4 regions of the Pseudoalteromonas sp. S2721 genome follow, and region 4 is predicted to be linked to each of the others. Evidence: predicted binding sites of a transcription regulator. Region 4 holds the regulator's gene; each other region holds the start of a gene.
The links. The regulator sigma-54, encoded in region 4, starts transcription at its own class of promoters, with help from an activator protein. The targets are predictions, from matches to a motif close to GTTGGCACGNNNNTNGNNT.
Positions count from the first base shown of each region.

Region 1 (3,560 bases), on a different contig from region 4:
GTAACAATGGCATCAATGGCATGGGCTCCGGCGCCACCAACGGGTGTTAGTATTTCAGGTGCAGTAAAGCCGAGTACAACATTAGCGTGGCATAAAAGTGATGATCCAACGGTGGTCAGTTATAAAATCTATTGGCGTTATACCAGTGAGCCACAATGGCAGTTTAGCCGCGATGTTGGCAAGGTAACCGAAGCAACCCTTAAAAATGTTGTTATCGATAACTACTATTTTGGTGTTGCGGCTGTAAACAAAGACGGTATTGAATCACCGGTTGTATTTCCTGGCGATGTTGGCGCGTTCGAATGGTCAGACAAATCAACTAAATAGCAATCGTTAAGTCATAGCGGACACCACCCAGTTCGCTATGAGCTGCTGTAATACGCCAGTTATGGGCTTCGACAATTTGTTTTACTATCGCAAGCCCAATTCCTGAACCTGACTGTTTCACTGTTTTTAAGTCAGGCACTCTATAAAGATGGTCAAAAATCTTTGCTAAACTCTCGTCGCTGACGCCAGGGGATGAATCTTCATAGCAGATTAAAAGCTGTGTTTGGTTTTGGCTAATCGTCAAATTAATCTTACCAGGGTGATTTGTGTACTTAAGCGAATTACTGATTAAGTTTGCAAATAACTGTGAAAGCCGTGTTGCATCGCACTCAAAACTTAGTTCATCAGCAACATTTTGTGTAAATGTCACTTCAAATTTTTCAAGCTGGATCAGCATATCTGCGTGTAAACTTTGGAAATACTCAGCCGCATTAATTGTTGTTACGTTGAGCTGAAAGCTGCTTTGTTCTAAAAGTGAAATTTTATTTAAATCAGTCACTAAAGTTGCCATGTCGGTGATTTTTTGGTTAAGTTTTTCGTAAGTAAGCTCATTAAATTGGGCTAGGCCTGCTTGAAGCGTTTCAAGGTGTAAGCGCAACCCTGTTAATGGACCACTTAGTTCGTGAGCTACTTGTGATAATAACTTACTACGTTGACTGATTTGTTTATCCAGATAATTTCGGCGCTGTTCAATAAGCTGTTTTCTCTGTCTTATTCTTAATAAAGCAATGCCCATTGCAGCTAAAAGCAGGCTAAATAATAAGACGCTGTATAAAATAGCTTGACGTTGTGCGGCAATAGCTTGGCTTTTTTCATTGTCTTGAAGTTTTAAATCTTGTATTGCTAAATCGCGGTCGCGCATTGCAATGGAGTTTTGTAGCTCAGCTAAACGCTGGTTGTAGTTGTTACGGGCAAAGCCTTTTTCAAGCTCTGTAATAGCACGTTGATACGACAGGGCTTGTTTATAATCAGCTTGTTTTTCTGTCACAGTGATCAAATGTTCTAGGGCAATGATTTGTTTTTGCAGCTTATTTTTTTGTTTACTTAACTGGTAGGCTTGCTCAGCATAATGTTTAGCTTGTTCGTGCTCAGTAGAGCCAATGTACAGCTTAGCTAATGTAAGTAATACATCTATATATAAGTGATCGTCTTGCTTGAGTTCAATGAGCACTTGTTTTTCAATGCTTAATGCTTGGTCAGGTTTATCTATTTCGAGCAAATTTATCGCAATATTATGGTTTGCCCAGGCAGTATTTCGCGTACTGTTATAACTAGCGAAGACCAGCTTAGCCTCTTGTGCGTATGCAAGTGCTGCAGGGTAGTTTTTAAGTCCATATTCGCATTGGGATAGCTTAACTAAACTATGTCCGATATCAGATAGTGAACCCGTTTGCCTATCAAAACTAAGGGCTGTAATAAACTCGCTCTTTGCTTTTTCGTATTGTTCTAAATCTAAATAACTTTGGGCAATTGAATAACTTATACCTGCTTGTAATGAAATAGACGGCGACATTTGCTGAATAACTTCACGGCGTTTTAGCTTATATTCTAGGGCAAGGGTTAACCGGTCTAACTGTTCAAGATTACGCGAATAACCATGGTAGAGCATTTCTTTTTGCTTTAAGGATAATTCTCGATTGTTGTCGTGAATATAAACCTCAAGCAAGTTTAAGGCTGCTTGATATTCACCTGCATTATGATAAGCACTGACAAGGCTCGCAACGGCATCAATTTCGTAATCGGTGAGTTGCAAACGCTGAAACAGCGCGACATTTTGTTGAGATAAGTGAATTGCAGATTCTAATTTATTTGCACTATATGCCAATCGAGCTTTGACTAAATACAATTCGCTATAAATAGAGGAGTCACTTTTATATTTTGGAGAAGACTCAAGTTCTTCTACTATATTTTGCGCCTGTTGAAACTGACCTAGGTGTATATGAACGTGAATTAATCTAACATTAAAGCTTAATCGCTCAGCAAAACTGGCAGATTCAATAAGGCGTTTATCTATATTTGTTAAATATTTATAGCGTTCTTGGTAATCGCTTATTGTTCTAGCTTCATCAATGTGGCCTTGTAGAGTTGACGCAATTGATGCAAATGACAAGGTACACAGCAGAATAACAAGAGCTTTAAAGTTCATTTTTAACATTTATTATTATTTTTTCTGAAGCAATTCTAGCACATCATGCTTTTGTGTTGAGTAAATTTGTTTTTTGTGATTAAAAAGAATTGCATTTTGCGATATAGATGGTTGCATCTTGCAAAAAGAATCTACAAAAAATATTTAAAACCTTATTTTTTAATGAGTTATATTTTGGAACAATTGCTGCTTTAAATAATTACATAACCACAGGAGAGTGTAATTATGAAAAGCAAAATACCCGTCTGTCTTTTATCAGTGCTTGCCACTAGTTATGTAAGCGCAGCTCCGTTTGAAGAATGCCCAAGTAAAGCATTTCTAATACAAGGTACACCTGCACAAATGTTTGGAATTGATTTGGTCTCTGCTAAAGCGACAGTATTAGCACCGTCATTAAACTTTAGTGACGAAACAAACAATGAAAGCGTAAATGCTGTGGGTTTTAACTATAAAGACCAATATATGTATGGCTTTAGTAAGCAAAGCCCGAAGAGTGTTGTCAAAATTGGTGATGATTATCAACTAGAACGACTCGTGGTTAACGGTCTGCCTGATACTAACTTCTATGTGGGTGACATCCATGTAAATAGTGAAACTAATCAGGCGGTATATTATTTGTATCATCCCAAATTCGGATTGTACGGTATTGATTTGACAGAGCCTGCTGATGAATATCAAGCTGATTTAGTTGCGGGTTCAGCTAGCTGGGGGTTAGCTATTTATGATTTTGCTTTTCATCCTAATAGCAACCTTTTGTATGCAGTTGAATCAAATGGCGACTTATACGAAATAGATCTTAATAATCAGACACCCACATTTGTGGCGAACTTAGATATAGCTGGTGATACCGGAGCGAATGGTGCTGGGTATTTTGATGTAAAAGGACAGTTTTACTTTAGTAATAACCGAAGCGGTAAAATACACAAAGTAGACCTTAGCATTAGCCCTGTAAACGGTTACACGCCAACTGCTGCGGTGTTTACTTTAGGGCCTACATCAAATCAAAATGATGGTGCACGCTGCGCAATTGCTGAGGTAAAGGTAACGGATAATTCAATCGATTTTGGTGATGCACCTGCTCCTTATC
Region 1 covers NZ_PNCZ01000017.1:17,138-20,697, forward strand. Annotated here, with positions in the region: gene CWC02_RS08315 (M28 family metallopeptidase) at 1-327, shown strand, start outside; gene CWC02_RS08320 (ATP-binding protein) at 320-2,473, opposite strand; gene CWC02_RS08325 (LruC domain-containing protein) at 2,699-3,560, shown strand, end outside.
Region 1: CWC02_RS08325 (LruC domain-containing protein) is a predicted target of sigma-54. The motif match lies at 2,647-2,665, and genes of this name have one in related genera.

Region 2 (3,560 bases), on a different contig from region 4:
TTTGCTCCATGCTTTGGCGAATCATTTTTTGTTCTGCAATGGTGGCATCAACACTGGCCGCTGCCACTTGTTGATCTATTAAAAACTGCGGGTCAGCCTTATTGTAAAAAGCAAACATGCTGGCAGCGAGAATGCCGGCAAGTAAAATAAAGGCAACAAAAGACCAACCTTTTGCCTCTTTTAAACCATTAAAGGCTCTGCTTGGACTGATAAAAATATCAACCAAAGCAGTCATAACATTTGACGATTTCATTTTTTATTCCTTGTTTTATAACATTTGTTTTTAGGTACTAAAATATCCTGTTTAGTAACAAATTAGCAATCTATTTTGTAACTGTATGTTAACAGCTGTGATTGGTAAATCTGTGATATGGTTAAAGAGTTAATTTGAGTCGAGTTTATTAGGAAAAGTAGGTCGTTATGGTGAATAACAATGATCGTTGTATTGATGAGTTGGTATTAGGGTTCTGGCGTTTGCTAGATTGGCAGATAACGCCCCAGCAATGCTTAAGTTTTTTAGAAAATGCAATTGAAATGGGGGTGTCACATACCGATCACGCTGACATTTACGGTGAATACGGTTGTGAAGCTGAATTTGGTAAAGCACTTAAACTAAAACCAAGTATTCGTGATGAAATCAAAATAATCACAAAGTGTGGTATCAAGCCTGCGTTTGCAAGCCTAGGGCTACAAGGCAAAGCAAATCATTATGATTCAAGTGCCGCGCATATTATTGCCTCGGCACAGCAGTCACTTAAAAACTTCAGCACTGATCGTTTAGATGTATTACTTATTCATCGCCCTGATTACTTGATGAACGCCGATGAAATGGCACAAGCATTTAATACCCTAAAAGCAAATGGTGATGTGCTTGACTTTGGTGTATCTAATTTTACCCCATCGCAACTTAGCTTGTTGCAGTCGCGTTTAGACTTTGAGCTTGTGACTAATCAAATTGAGTTTTCACCTTACGAGATGAAAGCCCTTGATGATGGCAGCTTAGACCAATGCCAATTACTTGATATCAAACCTATGCTTTGGTCTCCATTAGCTGGGGGTCGCTTATTCTCAAGTGAAGATGAAAAAGCGGTGCGTTTACGTGCAGTGTTGGAGCAGGTTGGGGCTGAAATTGGCGCCACAGCCATTGATCAGGTTGTTTATGCTTGGCTGTTAATGCACCCAAGTGCACCGTCTGTGGTACTTGGTACGGGTAATATTGAGCGTGTTAAATCAGCTGTTGACGCTAAGCAGCTTACTATGAACCGTGAACAATGGTATCGCATTTGGCAAGGCTCAACTGGTCATAGTGTACCATAAGTGTATTGATATAAATGAGAAAAGGGCCTTAACGGCCCTTCGTGTTGCAGCAAGTAACACATTCTTTATAAAGTGAAGTCAACCGCGTAAGCGACGTACACTTTTACATCTGAACCATCAATGTCGTTGTCTGAAAGACCGAAAGTAAAGCCGTCTTTCGACACTGAAACACCGTAGTCGATGATGTCATCATCACCAATGAAATCCCCTGAGTAATGACCTAAGTGAAGGGCCATTTCTGCACCGGTACTGCCAACTGGGAAACTGTAGTCAGCATTTAAATAAAGTGAATCACCAAAATCTGTACCGTCACCGCTTGCTGCTGATGTTGCTAGGACAGCTGCACCAAAGGTGAAACTACCCATGCTAATGCTACCGTAGATTTCTGAGAAGTCTGCATCTGTGTAAGACGCTGCATCTGGGTATGCATAATAAATGTAGCCAACATCGTAGCTAAAGGTTTCATTGATTTCACCGCCAAAACCAGCATAAAGGTCTAGCTCGTAAGTCATGTCGTCAGCCCAGCTAGCATTCGATACCCAAGTACCCGCATAAAAGCCAGATTCACTTGCGTAGTCGATACCACCTTGGATTGCAGCATCACCACCGCCTTGCTCTTGACCACGCCATAAGTAGTTTGAAGTTGCCGCAGCGTTTGCTGTGACTTCTGCATAGCTATATGTTGAGCTCAAAGTTAATAGCGCAAGGGCGCTTGCTGCGACCGTTTTTTTTAGTTTTAGCATGTTTCTGTATCCTGTTGTTATGTTGATTTTGTCCCATTTTCAGATTGCAGTCTGGTTATTATTTGAGGACATTTTCTATGTGTTGTCTGGATACGATATTGCACTGGTTGTGCCAAGTTAATTTCTAACGGGATATTTTATGCTTAAAGGCTTTAAAAACAGGCTTTTAAACTTGTTTAATTGTGAAAAGGATGGTTATTTGAATTGTTCATGCGCACATGTGTGGTGCAAAAAATAACCCGGTTGCACAATTGCGAAGCAACCGGGTTTTGCTTATTTGAGAGTAACTTAGCCGAAAATTGCACGCATTAGACTAATGGTTTCTTCAACACTGCGGCCTTTTTCTACTTCACTGATGATTGAATCGCGCTTAGCTTTGATATGTTCAGGGATATCATCATTTGCTAATGCTCGGTCTACCAGTATCTCTGCTGATTCTTTGCCACGGCGTACGGTCTTTTTACCTGCTGAGCTCGTGGTACTCTTAGGTTTGTTTAACAACTTAATATAGTTAGAGTTATCAGCGGTACTTTTATCTGCATAATAAAAGAAGTTAGGCAATAGGGCTTTGATTTCAACCAGAGATTGTTCAAGCTCATTTGCTGCACTGGCCATTTTGAACCAAGGCATGCTATGTATTGCTTCGACAACATCTTGCCAGTAGCGCTCAAAATCACGGTTATTAAGCTTAGTAATGCCTAATGCCGCACAAAGGGCATCAAGTTTACTATTTACGATTGGTGTAAACACGTCAGGTCGGCGCATCGCAAGCAAGCGAGTAGCAGGAGCAAGCGTTGGCTTTTCATCGCTGCCATTAAATGCCATGAAGTAAGCAACCATAAAATGCTGATAATGTTCTTGCGTTACTTCACCCTCAAGTGGAATGTGTGCAAGCGCCTCATCGAACGCACCTGGTAAATCACTCAACATTTGGTGGAAACCTTTCGCGTTCTTAGTAGAAGCAAACCATTCAACGTCGAAGTTATAGCTACTTGGATCAAGCGAGGCACTGTGTTTACCTGAAAACGCTAAACGGTCTTCTGGGATCATCTCTTTTAGGGATTGCGATTTAATTGCAGCAATGTACTTAGCTAAGCGTAGTTGCTCATCAAGGGCTACAAGCTCTTTATGCTGCTCGATGAAGCCTGCAATAACAGGCCATGGCGCAACCCTTAATGTTTTTAGCTGCAAAAAGCTGATTGCAGAAATTAATAAGTCATGAAGTTTTTTAAGAGTGGGTAATTGCTTATCTTCTAACAGATCGTAGTTAATGCGATCGCGGCTTGCACTTAATAGCTCATAGCACCAACCTAAAAAGTCTTCAGGGTGGTTTTCTACTTTAACTGCCATAAGGTTTAAGCTGATATCAGAGGCTTGCTTGAGAATATTTTGATAAATTTGACTTTCTTGCTCGCCAAGCGCCATTTTTGACGGTGAAATAAGCAGTTTCTTCATGCTTAATCGATACTCCAGTTTTGACCAAATTGGGTTGTTTAATTT
Region 2 covers NZ_PNCZ01000028.1:12,088-15,647, reverse strand. Annotated here, with positions in the region: gene CWC02_RS11625 (YIP1 family protein) at 1-253, opposite strand, end outside; gene CWC02_RS11620 (aldo/keto reductase) at 424-1,317, shown strand; gene CWC02_RS11615 (TorF family putative porin) at 1,383-2,060, opposite strand; gene CWC02_RS11610 (hypothetical protein) at 2,349-3,515, opposite strand.
Region 2: CWC02_RS11615 (TorF family putative porin) is a predicted target of sigma-54. The motif match lies at 2,159-2,177, and genes of this name have one in related genera.

Region 3 (3,560 bases), on a different contig from region 4:
AAGGTTTGGGTTAGCTTAGGCTAAGAGATAGGTTAGAGGTGAGTTATGAGCTTCAATATTGCATTAACAGGCTTAGCAGCCGCACAAAAAGATTTAGACGTAACAGCAAATAATATTGCTAACGTTAACACTACGGGCTTTAAAGAGTCTCGTGCAGAGTTCGCTGATGTATACGCATCATCAGTATTTAGTTCTGGTAAAACAAAAAATGGTGACGGTGTAAGGACAACAATGGTGGCACAACAATTCCACCAAGGTTCACTCTCTTTCACAAATAACTCACTTGATTTAGCAATTACTGGTGAAGGTTATTTCGCAATGGCGAATGACTTAGGTGCACAAGATTTTACTTACACGCGTGCTGGTGCGTTCAAACTTAATAAAGATAACTTTATTGTGGATGCGAGCGGTAATTACTTACAAGGTTTCCCTGTTGATGAAGCAACCGGTGACACAACCTCTGTAAGCTTAAGTACATCTTCTGCGCTACAAATTCCAGATGCATCAGGTTCACCACGTGCAACCACGAATGTCTATTCGTCATTTAACCTTGATTCACGTGCCTCTGCGCCAACTGTGACACCATTCGATCCAGAAACAAGTGCAACTTATAACAGCTCTACATCGACAACGGTGTATGACTCATTAGGTGAACCGCATATTCTACAGTTCTTCTTTGTGAAAACTGATTCTACAGTGACTGGTAATGAAAATGAGTGGGAAGTATACGCTACATTAGATGAAAAGCCATTTGATGCAACAGGTGTTGAGCAAACCACAACACCTTATACACCATTATCAACTTTTCAGTTTGATGCCAGTGGCTTACCACAAAGTACAGATGGTACAGCGAATACTGATACAACATTTAATCCATTAACGTTACCGAGTGGTTTAGGTGCTGCGACAGGCCTTTCTGATTTACTTTCGAATGGTGCAAGTTTCCCTGATGATGTGACTATTAACTGGCGTGATGAAGCGGCAACAGCAAATAAAGTTCCAACTCAATACGCAAGTAACTTTGAAGTAAAAGCATTAGAGCAAGATGGTGCGACTGTAGGTCGTCTATCAGGAATTGATATCGGTTCTGACGGTAAAATTGTTGCGTCATACAGTAATGGAGATACGTCGTTCCTAGGTCAAGTTGCTATGGTGCGCTTCTCTAATTCACAGGGCTTGCAACAAGTTGGTGATACCTCATGGAAGAAGAGTTTAACGTCAGGTGAGCCGATTGCGGGTGAACCAGGTTCAGGTACTCTAGGTTCAATTAACTCATCAGCGCTTGAGCAATCAAACGTTAACTTAACCAATGAACTTGTTGACTTAATTAGTGCTCAGCGTAACTTCCAAGCAAATTCACGTGCGCTTGAGGTTAACTCAACACTACAACAGAACATCCTACAGATCCGTTAATCTTAACGGTTCTAAGCTTAATCCGACACGAAGGCTGCTTCCTCTATTGGCAGCCTTTTTTCATTCTTACTATTCATTTTTCTCTTCTATTTTAGCGTCAATTTTACTTTGGCACTTTTATTGCATTTCCTAATTATCGTATTTTTAGTGAGTCAATGTTATGGACAAAATGGTCTACATTGCCATGTCGGGTGCTAAGCAAAGTTTGCGAGGTCTTGAGCTCAAGGCCAACAATCTTGCTAATGCTAACACCACTGGCTTTAAAGCTGATTTTGCACAAGCTCGCTCTATGCAAGCCTTTGGTGAAGGTCTGCCATCTAGGGTGTTTGCTATGCAAGAACGCCCAGGATCTAATATGGAATCGGGTGGTTTTGTTGAAACTGGCCGTGAGCTTGATATCGCGATGAGCGACCGTGGTTGGTTGAGCGTACAAGATGCATCCGGCAATGAGGCGTACACCAAAACTGGCACATTAAACATTACTCCAGATGGCGCATTGATCACCAGCCATGGCCGTCAAGTAATTGGCGAAGGTGGTCCAATCATTTTGCCATTGCCTATTGAAAAAGTTGAGTTTAGTGAAGATGGCGCTATTCAGGTTCGCCCGCAAGGTGCGCCTGCTAACTTTTTGGAAGTGGTTGATCGCTTAAAAGTGATTGAGGCTGATAACACTCAGCTTGAAAAAGGCAATGACGGTTTATTTCGACCAAAAGAAGACATGTTGGTCAATGACCTTTGTGGCTTTTGTGACATTTCACCTAACGTAAAAGTATTGTCGGGAACGCTTGAAATGTCGAACGTAAACCCAGTGCATGAAATGGTCGATATGATCAGCAATCAACGCCAATTTGAATTACAAGTTAAATTGATGAAAACAGCCGAAGAGCTCGATGAGCGTCAAGATCAGCTGTTACGCATTGTTTAAGATGACTGAGAGGGTAGAGTTATGAATCCTGCATTATGGATCAGTAAAACCGGGCTTGACGCCCAGCAAACCGATATTTCGGTGATCTCAAATAATCTCGCGAATGCCAGCACGGTAGGCTACAAAAAAAGCCGCGCCGTATTTGAAGATTTACTATATCAAAACATTAACCAGCCAGGTGGCCGCTCGTCGCAAGACACTGAAATGCCGTCAGGCTTAATGCTTGGTGCCGGTGCCAAAGTGGTTGCTAACCAAAAGAACTTTTCACAAGGTAATATGCTTACCACTGAAAATTCATTGGACTGGATGATCTCAGGCCCAGGTTTTTTTGAAGTGCAATTACCAGATGGCAATATTGCCTATTCACGTAATGGTCAATTCACGACTGACGAAGATGGTCGCATTGTAACTTCCGGCGCGGGTTTTCCATTACAACCAGAAATGAACGTACCAGACGATGCACAATCAATTACTGTTTCACAAGACGGTGAAGTATCAGTGCGTATTTCAGGTCAAGCAGAGAACGTGGTCATCGGTCAGCTCACCATTAGTGATTTTATTAATCCATCGGGCCTTGAGCCTATGGGGCAAAACTTATACACAGAAACCGCTGTGAGTGGCGCACCTGTGCAAGGTAATCCTGGTATCGATGGTTTAGGCACTGTGGTTCAAGGTTCCCTTGAAACCTCTAACGTGAATGTAACGGAAGAGCTTGTTAACTTGATTGAAACGCAACGAATTTATGAAATGAATTCAAAAGTGATTTCAGCGGTTGATGAAATGCTTAGTTACATCAATCAGCAACTTTAATGGGTAGGAGGCAGCATGCGTAATATTATCTTAGTCACATCAGCAGCATTGATGCTGGGTGGTTGTATGACAACGCAAAATCATCATGTGGTTCAGGATGACCCTTACTATGCGCCTATGTATCCGGAACCAAGTACTGAACAAGTGGTACCAACAGGTTCGTTGTTTGATAGTTATTCGGCAAATGACTTGTACTCAGATAAAAAGGCATTACGCGCCGGCGATATCATCACTGTTAAATTGCAAGAGTCTACCCAAGCAACTAAAGCGGCAAAAACTGAAACCGACAAAGAAACAGATGCTAGTTTAGACCCTGTTATTGGGCTTGGCGGAAACCCGGTTAACATTGGTGGCGACAGCATTCAGTTTGGTATTGGCTCAGGGGCATCGTTTAAAGGCGATTCAAAGTCTA
Region 3 covers NZ_PNCZ01000040.1:56,326-59,885, reverse strand. Annotated here, with positions in the region: gene flgE (flagellar hook protein FlgE) at 46-1,413, shown strand; gene CWC02_RS15370 (flagellar basal body rod protein FlgF) at 1,574-2,338, shown strand; gene flgG (flagellar basal-body rod protein FlgG) at 2,360-3,148, shown strand; gene flgH (flagellar basal body L-ring protein FlgH) at 3,164-3,560, shown strand, end outside.
Region 3: CWC02_RS15370 (flagellar basal body rod protein FlgF) is a predicted target of sigma-54. The motif match lies at 1,521-1,539, and genes of this name have one in related genera.

Region 4 (3,560 bases):
CAACTGTTTACAAAAATCTTTATCTTTAAGTCTATCAGCAATTGTTGACAAGGTCTTCAAGTGCAACTGGCAATCGCCATCTGGTACGATGAGTGCCACAAAAATATCAACGGGACGATTGTCTATCGCATCAAAATTGATGGGAGATTCACTGACAATAATAAATGCATGAGGTTCATCAGCACCACTCATTCGACCGTGGGGAATAGCTATTCCTCGGCCGATACCTGTACTACCTAACTTTTCCCTGTTCAGAAAAGCATCTAGGATATCTTGTTGAGATAAATGAGGAAACTGCTGGTGAGCTAACTCGCTAATATACTCAAGAATTCTTTTTTTGCTATTAAAAAGGACCGCAGCTTTGCTGCAGTCCTGATTAGTAAGTGAACTAAGTTTCATAATTTAATGTCGAGCTAATTTCTCTTTATGCTTAATGACTTGGCGATCAAGTTTATCGATCAATGAGTCAATTGCTGCGTACATATCTTGATGTTCTGTAGAAGCGAACAGCTCGCCTCCGTTTACATGTAAAGTTGCTTCTGCTTTTTGGCTTAATTTTTCTACATCTAAAATGACATGAACATTATTAATATGATCAAAATGCCTTTCTAGTTTTGCGAACTTAGTGTTTACATAGTCTCTTAATGAATCAGTGACTTCTACGTGACGACCAGTTAAATTTAGTTGCATAAGCATTTTCCTTCTATGTAAAACGTCTAAATCAGACTTTTACGCTGATTAGACGGAGGTATTGCTAGAGACTCACGATATTTTGCAATTGTACGTCTAGCTACTTTAATTCCTTGCTCAGCCAATATATCTGCAATTTTGCTATCACTCAATGGTTTAACCGAGTTTTCTGCAGCAACTAACTTCTTGATTAAAGCGCGAATTGCTGTAGAAGAACACTCACCACCATTTTCGGTGCTGACATGGCTTGAGAAGAAATATTTCAACTCAAAAATTCCCCTTGGGGTATGCATATATTTTTGTGTTGTAACCCGAGAAATCGTCGATTCATGCATTTCGACCATTTCAGCGACATCGTTTAGCACCATTGGCTTCATTGCTTCTGGGCCATGTTCAAAGAAAGCTTGCTGTTGTTGCACGATACAGTTGGTCACTTTTAGTAAAGTATCGTTACGGCTTTCTAAGCTCTTAATAAACCACTTTGCTTCTTGTAAGTGAGAACGAATAAATTGGCTGTCGCTACTTGATTTAACAGAGCGAGACATCGCTGCATATTGGCTATTCACTCTAATTTTTGGCATACAATCTGGGTTTAACTCGACTACCCAGCGGCCTTTCACTTTTTTCACTGATACATCGGGTATGACGTACTCAGATTCTTCGCGTACTATGCTATCCGCAGGCTTAGGATTTAAGCTGTGAATGAGCGTCATCACTTCTTTAAGCTCGTTTTCTTTAAGCTTAGTCTTTTTCATTAAAGTGCGATAGTCGCGACTTGCTAATAATTCGATATGCTCAGATAAAACCATTTTAGTTTCAGCTAAATATGGCGTATTGGCATCGAATTGACGAAGTTGTATACACAGGCACTCTTGTAAACTTCGCGCGCCGATACCAACTGGATCGAATAACTGTATTCTTTTTAAGACAGCTTCAACTTCATCGAGTTCGATTTCTTCTTCATCATTATTTTGATTAAAGCTTTCGACAATATCTTCGCAGCTAACCGTTAAAATACCTGAGTCATCGATAGCTTCAACGATGGCAACGGCAATCGCTTCATCGGTAGGACTAAATGGTGTGAGCTGTAGTTGCCACATTAAATATTCTTGCAGTGTTTCTGTTGAAGCACCTTGGTAAATAGACTCGTCTTCAGGCATTGGCCCAGACGATGTTGATGGGGCGGCACTCATGTACTCATCCCACGTAACATCCATAGCTAAGTCATCGCTAACCGTATCCTTACTCAGAGCATCACTGCTTTCTTGCTCGAATTCGCTAGGTGCTTCGTCGGCAGACGCGCTGACTTGTACATCGTCAGACTCCGCTTTTTGCTCATTCTTACCGATGCTTTCTTCGTTGTAATCCGCTTCTTCCACTTCAAGCAGAGGATTACTATCAAGCGCTTCTTGAATTTCTTGCTGGAGATCCAATGTACTGAGCTGCAACAAGCGAATGGCTTGTTGCAGTTGTGGAGTCATTGTAAGTTGCTGGCCCATGCGCAGCTGTAATGATTGCCTCATGTATCCCTAACAATCCTTTTTAAGTTATCGGTAACGGTGAAGACACTGTTATCGATTTTTTGTCATTGTATAAGTCTAGCAGATGCTCTAGTCGGTGGCGTAATGGTTACAGCCTGAATTGCTCGCCTAGATAAACATCACGTACAGTTTGGTCAGCTAATACGTGCTCAGGTGTCCCTGATGCAATTAGCTCCCCATGAGAAACAATGTAGGCTTTTTCACAAACATCAAGGGTTTCTCGAACATTATGGTCAGTAATAAGTACACCAATACCACGATTTTTTAGGTGCTCAATAATTTTCTTTATATCTAACACCGAAATAGGATCAACACCAGCAAAAGGCTCATCTAAAAGGATAAATTTAGGATTAGCGGCTAATGCACGTGCAATTTCAACGCGGCGTCGTTCACCACCTGACAGTGCCATACCTTGGCTATCGCGAATATGTTGAATGCTAAATTCATCTAATAAGTTGTTAAGCGTCTCTTCGCGCGTTGTTTTGTTAAGATCTTTGCGGGTCTCTAATATGGCCATCAAGTTTTGGTAAACTGTTAATTTTCGAAAAATAGACGACTCTTGTGGTAGATAACCAATACCTAAGCGCGCACGGCTGTGCATTGGCAAAAGCGTGATATCGTTATCATCGATGCTTATTTTTCCTTTGTCGCTTGGTACGAGGCCTACAATCATATAGAAGGTCGTTGTTTTACCTGCACCATTTGGCCCTAACAAGCCAACAATACTGCCCGCTTCAACTTCAAGACCGACATTTTTAACCACTTGGCGGCCTTTGTAGCTTTTAGCTAAAAGCTCTGCTTTTAATGTGCTCATGGTTGGCCTTTATCGTCTTTTTTATTTTCTACAGGCACTAAAATAGTGTGTACACGATCTGTTGAGTTTTCGTCTTTTTCTGCGCTGATCAGCTGTTGAGCCATATCATAGGTAATGCTTTTTGCCGTTACTTTTTGACCCGCTTGAGTGACTTCAGCTTCGCCATTGAGTGTTAAGAAGCGTTTCGCAACATCATAACGAACTTCTTCGGCGCTGGCGCTCATCACGGTACCATCAGCTTGCTTTTCTTCGAAGTAAGCTGGTTTGCCTGTAGCGATAATTAATTCGACTGTACCTTCGGTGTCACCGCCATGTGCCTCAAGTCGCTCTGCTGTAATGCGACGATCACCATGCACGATCTCTACGTTACCTTCGAATATGCCAACGCCATCTTTTAGTTTACCGACTTGGCGATCTGAGCTAATGCTAATTTGAGCGCCTGTTTGCTCGGCAGCTGCGCCCGAAAAGGCAATCAATAAGCTTGGGATCAGGAGTAATTTCTTCAGTTTATTGGT
Region 4 covers NZ_PNCZ01000008.1:66,642-70,201, reverse strand. Annotated here, with positions in the region: gene ptsN (PTS IIA-like nitrogen regulatory protein PtsN) at 1-399, opposite strand, end outside; gene hpf (ribosome hibernation promoting factor) at 403-690, opposite strand; gene CWC02_RS03610 (RNA polymerase factor sigma-54) at 717-2,213, opposite strand; gene lptB (LPS export ABC transporter ATP-binding protein) at 2,320-3,045, opposite strand; gene lptA (lipopolysaccharide transport periplasmic protein LptA) at 3,042-3,560, opposite strand, start outside; gene lptC (LPS export ABC transporter periplasmic protein LptC) at 3,553-3,560, opposite strand, start outside.